3 regions of the Fictibacillus sp. 23RED33 genome follow, and region 1 is predicted to be linked to each of the others. Evidence: predicted binding sites of a transcription regulator. Region 1 holds the regulator's gene; each other region holds the start of a gene.
What was found. The regulator Rex, encoded in region 1, represses fermentation and respiration genes when NADH is low (regulators of the CRP and FNR family bind a similar motif). The targets are predictions, from matches to a motif close to TTGTGAAATATTTCACAA.

Region 1 (4,290 bases):
AACTTTTTGGAATGTGGGGAACGTTCAGCTTTATCGCGGCTCTTGTTATTATCCTTTACATGCTGATCCCTGAAATGAGAGAACGCCACCGAAATACTAAGCGCGTCTCAAAAGGATCTGCCGTTCTATGGTCGATCATCGGTATTTTCATGGCGTACGCCGCTCAAATTATCGCGAGCATGATCGAGATGAACCTGTTTGGTATTCAGCCTGGATCAGAGAACACGAAGCAACTCGTAGAAATCGTTAAAAACGTTAAATATTTTATGATTGTAACGGCCATCGTTGGGCCAATACTAGAAGAGATCATCTTCCGAAAGATCATTTTTGGCTCTCTTCATAAACGCTTTAATTTCTTTATCTCTGCTTTGATCAGTTCGTTAATCTTTGCTGCTGTTCATGCGGACTTCACACACTTATTAATCTACACGGCAATGGGCTTCACGTTCGCTTTTCTTTATGTTCGGACCCAACGTCTTATCGTTCCGATCGCGGCACACGTTGCCATGAACACGCTCGTTTTGATCATTCAAGTATTATTTGCCGATAAAATCAAGGAAATGGAACAACAGCTAGAAACAGCGCAATTGATTATTGGAGGACTATTATGAAGACATCACCACTGTTTATGGCATTTTTATATCTAGGGATCGGAGTCGTCTTTACGTACTTAGCCGTTCATTACGCAAGCGAGTACGGCATGACAAGCTTCTGGACGATTATCACGATGATCGTAGCTACCTTCGACTACGCGAATGCCATCCGCTATTTTGCATTAAACAGCCACTTAAAAAGAAAAAAGAAGAAATAATATGGGGAAACTGCTTCTGATGGAGGCAGTTTTTTTGTTTGTGTTGGACTTTGGGTGGGGCATTGTAGGGCTGGCCAATGGTCGATGTGGGATTGGACAGATTATTGGCTGAAATGGACAGATTATGCTGGAGATTGGACAGATTATACGGCCAATCGGACAGATTAATCTTCGAATCCGACAGATTATCGAACCCAGTACCAAAACGAAGGCTGCTTCAGTACTTTAGGTGACACCTGAGTAGCCCGCAAGCCACCTCAAACGATGCTTACTGTCCACTTTTAAGAAAATACTGTCCACTTTTTGAGTTTTACTGTCCACTTTTGAAGAAATACTGTCCACTTTTGCACATTTACTGTCCACTCCCACTCTCCCATACCGCAGCTTCACTCCAACCACACAAAAAAGAGGATTCCCCGCGTGGAGTCATCCTCTTTTTAATCATGATACATAGCTTCTGCTTGTGCTTCTCGTTCTTTTACGAGTGCTTCGACTTCGGCTTTCATTCGTTTTTTATAAGCTGCCTTCGAAATGATGATGCTGATTTCGTATAACAGAATAAGCGGGAATGTAACCATTAAGTGAGACAGCAGCTCTGGCGGTGTAATCAATCCGGCTACTACTAAAATTCCAAAGTAGGCTACTTTTCGTATGCTCTTGAGGAGATCAGGTGTTACGATTCCAAGTCGAGTCAGAAACATGATCAAGACCGGGAACTGGAACAACAATCCGAACGGCAGTGTGATGTTGAATAGGAATGAGAAGTATTCCTGAATTCCGTATTCACCTTCTACACTAAGTGCCACGGCAACATTTCCCATGAAGCTGACAACGAAAGGAAAAAGAATAAAGTACGAAAATGCGAGTCCCGTTAAGAAGAGCATGAATGCGATCGGGATGTACATGAGCGTTACTTTTCGTTCGTTCTCATAAAGCCCCGGGCTGATGAATGCCCAGAGTTGGTACAACACCACTGGTGCGGATAGGACGAGGCCGATGAAGAAGGCAAACGTCATGTACACGTTCAGTGGATCGGTTAGATGAAAAGCGTTCATCTGAATGTTCTTTGCGATTGGGTCACTTTGCAGATATACGATCACGGGCTTGGCTAAGAAAAATCCAGCGATCAAGAATACGAAGAAAGCTAGGATCGCCCACATGATGCGCTTTCGTAATTCGCCAATGTGACCGTATAGCGACATATTTTTTTCAGAGGTCATAGACAAACATCCTTACTTCTTCAGTTGTTCGCGTTCCTTTTTGCTGTCATCTTCTTCGTCCATCATGCCTTTTGTTGCATTCTTGAACTCGCGAAGCGTTTTACCTGCTGCTTTTCCTAGCTCAGGCAGCTTTTTCGGTCCAAACATAACAAGAGCTGCAAGTCCGATTACCGCGATACTTCCTGGTCCTAACATAACGATTACCTCCTTGTTTTAAGAATAGTTTTTCATAAAATAAACAAGCGATTGCAATTCAACAGCTAAATCGATGTGATGAACACGAATCTCTGGTGAGACGGTCAATCGTGCGGGTGTGAAGTTTAAGATGCCAGTTACACCTGCGCGCTCTAACTGATCTGCGATCGGTTGAGCCGCTCCGACTGGAACAGTCAAGATCGCAACATCAATACCTCGGTTCTTCAGCTCTTGCTCGATGTCTTCTGTGTGATAAATCGGAACTCCAGCAATTTCGCTGCCGATTTTAGCTTTGTCTACATCGAATGCGACTTCTATTTTGGTATTGTTATTTTTGGTGAAATTGTAATGTAAAAAGGCAGTACCTAAGTTACCTACTCCGATTAATGCTACGGTAGTCGTTTCATCCTGGTTCAACGTTTTCGCGAAGAACGACAGCAGATAATTAACATTGTAGCCATAACCCTTTTTGCCTAATGCGCCGAAATAAGAAAAATCTCTGCGGATCGTCGCAGAATCTACTTTCACGGCTTCGCTTAATTCAGCAGAAGACACCCTTTGTTTACCGGAAGATGATAAGTTTTTCAAAAAACGATAATACAAGGGCAGCCGTTTTGCTGTTGCGTGTGGTATTTTTAACTGATCTTGGTTCATATTTGGAGCCCTCCAAGTGTAGAAAGCTTATCTATTCCTATTGTATCATATTTTGTCAGGGCTTGAAGAACGTAGAAAGTCCCCATTCTTGCCTCCTGTTTTCGATTGGAGATATGTAGGCCCGATCACCATTCCTTTATCCGCTGCTTTACACATATCATAGACGGTTAACGCTGCTGCAGAAGCCGCTGTTATCGCCTCCATCTCAACGCCGGTGCTGCCTTTCGTTTTCACTTCGACTTGAATGTTTAATTTATACATGCTGTCCGCCAATTCATCCCATGAAAAAGACAGATCAACGCCAGTTAGTGATAACGGGTGACACATCGGGATCCAGTCAGAGGTCTTTTTGGCAGCCATGATTCCAGCGATCTGCGCGACGGCTAGAACGTCCCCTTTTTTAAATCCGTTTTCTTTGACCTTAAGGAAGACTTCTTCAGAAACCGTTACCCCGCTTACCGCTACGGCTGTTCGGTGAGATGTTTCTTTTTCCGAAATATCAACCATCCGTGCACGGCCATCTTCGTTAAAATGGGTAAACTCTGTCATAAAACCCCTCCTCATGATGAATATACACGAAACCGCTTTTATTGTCGTTAAGATTTTACTTGTAATTATTGCAAAATGTTGAACATTCCCTTTGTTGGCGCGAATCTCCAAACTACGCTAAACTACTAGTTAGACAGGGTTATTTGTATAAAGGCTGATTGCATGATTGTTGAATGTAGTTGATTTCCGTTCCAGGTGCTTCGCTTTCCGCGGGGCAGGCGGTGAGCCACATTCGTACGTTTCACGTATAAGTGTCTCACCTGCCCACCTGTCCCGCAGGAGTCTCGCACCTTACGCTCCAATCAACTTTACAATGAAGCAATAATTCCAATCATTTTAGGAAGCCATTTAATAAAACCACCCTTTTTCCATAGAGGTGAAATTACAATGATTATTTTACAAGTTCAGGACGTTACGAAGTCGTTTGGCGCGGACGTTATTTTATCGAATATAAAACTAGAGGTTCAGAAGGGCGAGCGGATCGCTCTTGTTGGGCGGAACGGTGCGGGTAAATCTACGCTGCTTCGCGTGATTACTGGTGAGTATTCCTATGATTCTGGTCATGTCATGATTCCGAAAGACGTGAAGACTGGCTATCTTGCACAGGATGCGGGGCTAGATTCGGATGAATCGATCTGGAACGAGATGCTCTCTGTGTTTGAAGACCTTCGTAAAAAAGAGAAAAAGCTGCGTGAGATGGAAGCGCGCATGGGTGATCCAGAAGTGATTGCGAATGCAGCGGAGTACGAACGTCTTTTGAAAGACTATGATGCGCTGCAGGTTACGTTTAAAGACGAAGGCGGCTATCAGTATGAAGCGGAGATTCGTACGGTGCTTCATGGCTTTCAGTTTGCCGATTTT
Region 2 (4,290 bases), on a different contig from region 1:
ACTACCCAGTTTTTTCTTCTTCCAAATTAAAAACACAGCTCCTGTGAAAAATAAGAACGATAGAGCAAACAACCATGACAAGTCTAGCATTTTGTAAAAATGGTCAGGGTTGTGCACCCTCATCGATAAAAATACGAGCAAGCTAGCAAGTATAGTTGGTAGGCTCCAAAACAATGCATATTTTCTCAAAAGCTGAAATGCACCATGGTCGTTTGCTTTGTATGAATAGTAGGTTAAAAAGCAAGCTGATATATACAGAACACTTACAATTGCTAAAAATACAACAGACCATGCATAAGAGCTTGAAAATAAGTCTGCATACTCCAAACGAACATTGTTAGCCTCAGCATTAATAAATCCGCCTTCTGAAATGGTGAGTACAACGGAAAGAGAAGCAGGGATTAATAGTCCAGTTGCTCCATATAAAAACTGATACCAGCTGCTTTCACGATGTCCATAGTGATGAAAAGCGTAATATGCTCCCCTCAGCGAAATTAATATGATTGCAATGCTACCAGGAACTAAAAGGGCTGTTCCATAATAGAACGCAAGTGAAGGGAAAAACCCAATCAGTCCCACGTAAAAGAAGATTAAAAAAACGTTAGTGACCTCCCAAACAGGTGATAGATAACGATTAATCACTTTTTTCACGATAGGGGCACGGCCCGTAACGGTTGAATAATAATTAAAGAATCCAGCACCAAAATCAATAGATGCAACAATAAGATATCCATATAAGAATGTCCAGAGAACCGTGATTCCAAGGATTTCAAAGTTCATCATACTCTCCTCCTATTCCATTCCCCGTTTATCTAGTTCACGTTCAGCCGGATTTGCTTTAAAGGTTCTACGTAGAACGGTTACTGCTGAAATGGCTAAAATCAAATATAATCCAATAAACAAATACAACATAATATCTACATAACCTGAAGAAGTAGCTCCCTCTGCTGTAGTCATATAGCCTCTTAATATCCAAGGCTGCCTTCCTTCTTCTGTAAAGAACCATCCAGCTTCGATCGCAAGCATCGCGAGAGGTCCACTACTAACTATGAACCATAAAAGTGGTCTATTTAGCTCATTAGCCTTCTTTCTCCACTTCATAAAAACGTAGATAAAAGAAATGATTGCAAGAAACATACCGATTCCTACCATAAGATCAAAGAAGTAATGAACAATCAAAGGCGGCCATTCTTCTTTAGGATACTCTTCAAGTCCGATTACTTCTGCATCTGGTGTTGCATGAGCGAGAATACTTAAGGCATAAGGAATCTCAAGAGCATATTTCACATCGTTGTTCTCATCTAAAATGCCACCCAAAATGAGCGAAGCTTCCTTCGTTGTTTCAAAGTGCCACTCGGCCGCAGCCAGTTTTTCCGGCTGATATTCAGCTAAATATTTTCCTGACAAGTCTCCTATAACTGCTGTGCTTAATGCACAAACAAATGCTACAGTCATAGAAAGGTGTAATGCTTTTTTGTAGTAGACATGCTGTTTCCCTTTTAAAATCATAAATGCGGTTATGGCTGCTATTACACAAGCTGATGTCAAATAAGCAGATGATAGCACATGAGCCATCTTTGTCGGAGTTGCCGGATTAAACATGGCTAACACTGGGTTAATCCCCGTCAAAACACCATTTTCTAGCTTGAAGCCAAGAGGTGCATTCATAAATGCATTTACAGTTGTGATAAAGAAACCGGATAATGTTGCTCCTAGCGCTACAGGAATCAGTAATAAGAGATGATACAACCTATTTTTAAAACGATCCCAAGTATACAAGTAAATACCTAAAAAAATGGCTTCAAAGAAAAACGCAAATGTCTCCAAGAACAACGGAAGACTAATCGTTTGTCCCGCTACTTGCATAAATTTTGGCCATAATAGACTTAATTGAAGAGCGATTGCTGTACCTGTTACAACTCCTACCGCAACTGTAATAATGTATCCTCTAGCCCATCTTCTTGCCAACAGATGGTAATGCTCATCTTTACGACGTATTCCTATCCACTCTGCTAAAGCAATGAGGAGTGGTATTCCAACACCAAGCGTAGAAAATATGGTGTGAAAAGCAAGTGTCAAACCTGTCAAAATCCTACTATATAAAACTGGATCATAATCAAACAAAGTACTTCCTCCTTTTACTTTTACAGTAATCTTCTGTATTAAGCAGTTTAAAATAGCTGTTAATAATGAACTTTATAGTTTGTGAAGTATTTCACATGATAGTGTATGAATGTACGAGTTCTTCAGGCAAAGTATATAATACAAAATTTGTACTGCCTATAGAGTTAACAATATCGAAATAGATTGTTCACAATTTCACAATATTTATCTATGTAAAGCATACTCTTATTTGGAGTATGCCTGAACATAGTAAGATTTCACTATTACATCAAAAACATTAATTTACGTTACCGCAATTCTTACATTTATTTTGAATAAGAAAATAATTTGTATTAAGAGCTTTCTTAATATCTCTAATCATCATAGGCTCTAATTCAGTCTTTTTGCCACATACCATACAGAAGCAGAATGGTTTTCTGCTTTCTTCATTATCATTCTTATCGTTAAGCTGAATAAATGTATTTTCATTTGCTTCATACAAAGTAATGATATTTGCTTCCTCAAATACCCTAAGTGTATTTTGGATGGTAATAGGGGTAATGTTAGAATACTTTCTAGCAAAATAAGACATAACTTCTTCTTTTGTAACTTTTTGATTCGACTGTAAGAAGTTTAGAAAATTCCCCCTCGCCATTGTGAGTTTATTCCCTGTCTTTTTCAGTCTAACCAGTGCTTCTTCATTGGTAAGAAACATACTATTCTCTCCTATGTGTTAATTTCTTTCAATCCATCCTTTGTTGAATGCGTAGCTTGTAAGTTGAACTCGATTATCCAGATGAAGTTTACCAAGGATGTTCTTTAGATGACTTTTTACGGTATGCTCTGAGATTGAAAGGTTTTCAGCAATCATTCGATTTGATTTACCTTGTGCAACTAACTGCAAAATCTCTTTTTCACGTGCAGATAATGGTGTCTTTTCTTCTTCTACTTTTTCTTGTGTGAATTCATTCAATATTTTAAAAGCCATTTTTTGTGACATAGGAGCCTCATCAACTGCGAATGCTCGTAAGTAGCTGTACCATTCACTGGAGTTCAAGTTTTTAAGAAGGTACCCTTGTGCTCCTCGCTTTACAGCTTCAAAAAGATCTGTAATGTCATCTGAAACGGTCATCATTACTATTTTTATGGAAGGATATTTGTATTTGATTATTTTTGTTGCTTCCAACCCATCCATAACAGGCATCCTAATATCCATGAGGATTAAGTCAGGGCTTAATGTTCCCGCTAGCTCCACTGCCTCTGCTCCGTTTTTAGCTTGTCCGATGATTTCAAATTCACTGTAGTCTTCTAGTAAATCTTGAATACCTTCTCGTGCATGCTGGTGATCATCCACTAGCAATAATCTGTTGCGCTTTTCCATGAGTTAATTCTCCTTCGTAATTAGAATACGCAATTCTCCATTTTCAATGGTAATGTCTAATCTACTATTCATAGCTTGTACTCGATCCTCAACAATTTGGAGTCCATAGCCGTTTGGATTCGTTACTAAATCAGTTGTATTTGTCTTATTCTTGATGAGGCAAAACCATCCGTCCTCAAGCTCTTGCGCATCGATCCATACTTGTTTTGTGCTAGCGTGCTTCACTACATTCATTAGAGCTTCTTTTATACAAGCAAACAGTTCAATTTTGTCTTTTGTAGATAAAAGAGATTCATTGACATGCCAGTTCAAATCAACATTTAGACTATGTTCACTTTCCATTTCTTTAATATGCGAGAGCAGGGTATTTGTCCAATTGAAATTCGTTTCAACGGGGGGAAAACGTAAATTATTAATTGCCTGTCTCACATCTTGATGGATATGATGTAAGGTTTTCTTCATTTTAATAAAGTGAACGTTGTTATCTAGATCTGCCTGCTTTCCAAGCTTGTTTAATTTAACCGATAAGAAAAAAAGGGACTGTGCGATTCCGTCATGAAGCTCTTTTGATATTTTAGTTCTTTCTTGTAGTGCAGATAACTCTGCTTTTTCCTCATTAAGTTCTTGTTGGATCTGTTCGAGCTTGTCAAAAAGTTTCAATAAAAACACGATAGTAATGGCAAAGACTATTACTGGAGATAATAGATTCCCCACCTCCATAGATAAATAGGGAAGTAAGAATGTATGCCTAAAGTATTCCCACAATCCAATCGAGAAAGTCGGTAATAATAAGATCAGCCATTTTA
Region 3 (4,290 bases), on a different contig from region 1:
CTTAAAAATGATCGTTGTACCACTTGTATTTATTTCAATCCTTTCAGCGTTTACGCGTCTGAACTTAAAAGGAAATATCGGAAAACTTAGTGGATTGATCATAGGAATCTTGATAGGTACGACTGCAATTGCCGCTGTTGTCGGAATTGCAACTTCGACGGTTTTTGATCTTGAAGCTGTGCAGATCGAGCAAGGAGATGCAGAAACGGCTCGTGGTGAGCAGATGGAAGGTACGTTTGCAGAGGTAAAAGATCTGACGCTTCCGCAACAAGTTCTATCATTATTACCAGCTAATCCATTCTTAGATTTCACAGGAGCTCGTCCGACTTCGACCATCGCTGTAGTTATCTTTGCTGCATTCCTGGGCGTTGCTTATTTAGGGGTAAAACGTAAGCAAGAGGAGCATGCAGAGCTTTTTGCTAAGATTGTTGATGCGTTTTATGCGGTTATCATGAGAGTAGTAACGTTGATTCTGCGTCTAACTCCGTATGGGGTTCTCGCGCTCATGACGAAAACAGTTGCACTGAGTGATATGGATGCAATCGCAAAGCTAGGTAAGTTCGTTATTGCTTCATATGTAGCTTTGTTGATCATGTTCGGCATTCACTTATTGCTTATAACGTTTGCAGGATTAAACCCGATTACTTATATGAAAAAATCTTTCCCGGTACTATCCTTTGCTTTCACTTCTCGTACGAGTGCAGGAGCACTTCCGTTAAATATTCGTACGCAAAAGAGCATGGGTGTGCCTGACGGAATCGCAAACTTCTCAGGTTCATTCGGTCTTTCTATCGGACAAAACGGATGTGCTGGAATTTATCCAGCGATGCTAGCCGTTATGATCGCTCCGACAGTTGGAATCGATCCGTTGTCTCCATCGTTCTTGTTGACGCTTGTAGTAGTCGTAGCACTAAGTTCGTTCGGTGTAGCAGGTGTTGGTGGTGGAGCAACGTTCGCGGCCATACTTGTACTTTCCGCAATGGATCTTCCTATCGCTTTAGCAGGTCTATTGATCTCAGTTGAGCCATTAATCGACATGGGCCGTACCGCTGTTAACGTAAGTGGTTCGATGACATCAGGATTATTAACAAGTAAGGTGCAAAATCAGCTTGATACAAATGTTTACAATGACACCGAAAATCAAGTTGAAGTAAGTGCATAAGATATAAAAAAATGAGCGATCTTGTCTATATAGGCAAGGTCGTTTTTTAATTGAAAAATTTACATAGGCAGGTGTACGTTGGTGGAATTTAGGGTAAAAAGTAAAAACTGAACTTTTAAAAAGCTCATGAGTCTTTACCAATGAAAGAAGTCTCTTCCAAAATCGTGAACATTCTATGTCGAAACTGTGATAAAGTTGTGAGCTTTATTTGAAGTAATCGTGACATTTGTTGTGGATAGAGTCACTTTTATTAGGATTCTGGTACTATGAAAGCAAAGGTTTTTGTCATTTAAATTTTTGCCTATGTTTTACATTGTGATTTAATTCACAATGCTCTATAATCACTCTTGGTTCGTTTTTTATTAGGCAAAAGTAAATGCTTGTAAATAGAGAAAGGAAGGTGGACCTGGTGATGCGACGGTTGAAGCCGTTTTTTACATTCGGGTTATTGATGGCCGTATTTATGCTTAGCGGCTGCAGCGATATGATTGTTTTAGATCCAAAAGGACCTGTAGGAGCAGAACAGAGGGATCTGATCATGTATTCCATCTGGTTTATGTTATTTATCCTAATAGTTGTTTACGCACTTACTGCTTTTATTGTTTATAAATATCGTGATCGCAAAAACCATAAAGGCTATGATCCAGATAATGAAGGAAGTCATCTTCTTGAAACGATTTGGTGGATCATTCCTATCATCATCGTTATTGCATTAGCGATTCCAACGGTAAAGAGTATCTATTCTCTTGAAGGACCTCCTGAAGAATCGAAAGATCAAAAGCCGTTGGTGATTCATGCAACATCTGTAAACTGGAAATGGGTATTCTCTTATCCAGAGCAAGATATTGAAACAGTTAACTATCTTCATATTCCTGAAGATCGGCCTGTTTTGTTCAAGCTGACTTCTGCCGATTCAATGGCATCATTCTGGGTACCTCAATTAGGTGGTCAGAAATATGCGATGGCTGGCATGGAGACAGAGCTTTATCTGCAAGCTGACGAGCAAGGGACGTATGAAGGACGTAACTCCAACTTTACAGGAGAAGGATTCACTAATCATACGTTTGATGTGATGGCTATGTCTGATGCAGAGTTTGAAAAATGGGCGAGTGAAACGAAGGCTGATGCTCCTGAACTTTCAAAGGGGCAGTATGACAAGCTGATGCTTCCTGGTCACGTGAAAGAAATGACTTTCTCTTCTACTCACTTAGATTGGGTAGACCATGCTACAAACGCTGAGTACGCGCTAGATGCTCGCGAACGTTTAGGTTATGAAGAGAAGATTCCTCACTCAAGAGCAGCGAAGGAAGAAAAGAAAAAGCGTGAAGAAGAGATGAAGAAGCTAGAAGAATCAGAATCAGAGTCTCATGGGGATTCTCATGCCCATTAACAGAGGAGGCATTTCAATATGAAATGGGATGAATTTTTCGTAACAGGCGACCCGATGATATATGGTGCTGACGTATCCATCGTATTAACGATGGTGGGTATCCTGTTCTATCTTACTAAATATAAAAAGTGGAAATGGTTGTGGGACGAATGGCTTACAACAGTTGACCATAAAAAACTTGGTATCATGTATATCGTTTCCGCTGTATTAATGTTGTTCCGCGGTGGGGTAGATGCCCTCTTAATGCGTACACAGCTTGCAGTTCCAGAGGCTAAGTTCCTCGATTCGCAGCACTATAACGAAATCTTTACAACACACGGTACGATCATGATCATCTTCATGGCGATGCCGTTCTTGATTGGTTTGATTAACGTTGTTGTTCCATTGCAAATTGGAGCACGTGACGTAGCTTATCCTTATTTAAACGCAGTTAGTTTCTGGACGTTCTTTATTGGTGCGATGTTGTTCAACATCTCATTCGTTATTGGTGGATCTCCATCAGCAGGTTGGACGAGTTACATGCCGCTTGCGAGTAACGAGCTCAGTCCAGGACCTGGACAGAACTACTATCTGCTCGGTCTGCAGATCGCAGGTATTGGTACGCTCTTAACGGGGATTAACTTCTTAGTTACGATCCTTAAGATGCGTGCACCGGGAATGACATTGTTCCGTATGCCGATGTTCACTTGGTCATCACTTGTAACAATGGTAATCATTATTTTCGCTTTCCCAATCCTTACTGTAGCACTAGCACTTATGACATTTGACCGTTTATTCGGCAGCCATTTCTTCACTCTGCAAGGAGCGGGAATGGATATGCTTTGGGCGAACCTTTTCTGGCTATGGGGCCACCCAGAGGTATATATCGTAATTCTACCGGCGTTTGGTATGTTCTCAGAGATCATCTCTACGTTCTCTAGAAAAACGCTATTTGGTTACAAAGCCATGATCTGGTCTATGCTTTTAATCGCAGGATACAGTTTCTTGGTATGGGTCCATCACTTCTTTACGATGGGTTCAGGAGCACTTGTTAACTCTGTATTCTCCATCACAACGATGGCGATTGGTATACCGACCGGGGTTAAGATCTTTAACTGGTTGTTTACGATGTACAGAGGTAAGATTCAATTTACGACCCCGATGCTTTGGTCACTCGGATTTATCGTGAACTTCGTAATCGGTGGTGTTACAGGTGTCATGCTAGCTATGGCAGCTGCTGACTATCAGTACCACAACACATACTTCCTAGTATCTCACTTCCACTATGTGTTGATCGCAGGTACAGTATTTGCTTGTTTCGCTGGTTTAATCTACTGGTATCCGAAGATGTTTGGTTATAAACTGAACGAACGTATCGGTAAATGGGTATTCTGGGTATTCACAATCGGATTTAACGTATGTTTCTTCCCACAATACTTCCTTGGTCTAGACGGTATGCCTCGTCGTGTTTACACGTACAGCGAAGAGTCTGGCTGGGGTCCATTGAACATGGTATCTACAATCGGTGGATTCATGATGGGAATTGCGTTCTTAATACTTGTTTACAACATGTACTACAGCTTCCGTTACGCGAAGCGGGAAACAACTGGAGATGCTTGGGATGGCCGTACTTTAGAATGGTCTACTCCAACAGCAATGCCTCCATTCTATAACTTTGCTAAGATTCCTGAAGTAACAGGTCTTGATCACTTCTGGAGACAGAAGCAAGCTGGAAAAGTTGAGAAGTTAAAAGCTGAAG

Region 2: a site for Rex is predicted at 2,204-2,221, ahead of IHV09_RS08045 (cytochrome ubiquinol oxidase subunit I). Genes of this name have one in related genera too.
Region 3: a site for Rex is predicted at 1,476-1,493, ahead of qoxA (cytochrome aa3 quinol oxidase subunit II). Genes of this name have one in related genera too.

What each region holds. Positions count from the first base shown of each region.
Region 1 is NZ_JACZDX010000014.1:42,052-46,341, forward strand. It holds gene IHV09_RS21710 (CPBP family intramembrane glutamic endopeptidase) at 1-611, shown strand, start outside; gene IHV09_RS21715 (YdiK family protein) at 608-811, shown strand; gene tatC (twin-arginine translocase subunit TatC) at 1,249-2,031, opposite strand; gene IHV09_RS21725 (twin-arginine translocase TatA/TatE family subunit) at 2,044-2,226, opposite strand; gene IHV09_RS21730 (redox-sensing transcriptional repressor Rex) at 2,245-2,880, opposite strand; gene moaC (cyclic pyranopterin monophosphate synthase MoaC) at 2,926-3,429, opposite strand; gene IHV09_RS21740 (ABC-F family ATP-binding cassette domain-containing protein) at 3,817-4,290, shown strand, end outside.
Region 2 is NZ_JACZDX010000001.1:1,563,440-1,567,729, forward strand. It holds gene IHV09_RS08040 (cytochrome d ubiquinol oxidase subunit II) at 1-780, opposite strand, end outside; gene IHV09_RS08045 (cytochrome ubiquinol oxidase subunit I) at 793-2,124, opposite strand; gene IHV09_RS08050 (transcriptional repressor) at 2,402-2,818, opposite strand; gene IHV09_RS08055 (response regulator) at 2,837-3,484, opposite strand; gene IHV09_RS08060 (sensor histidine kinase) at 3,488-4,290, opposite strand, start outside.
Region 3 is NZ_JACZDX010000004.1:173,093-177,382, forward strand. It holds gene IHV09_RS15370 (L-cystine transporter) at 1-1,162, shown strand, start outside; gene qoxA (cytochrome aa3 quinol oxidase subunit II) at 1,572-2,552, shown strand; gene qoxB (cytochrome aa3 quinol oxidase subunit I) at 2,571-4,290, shown strand, end outside.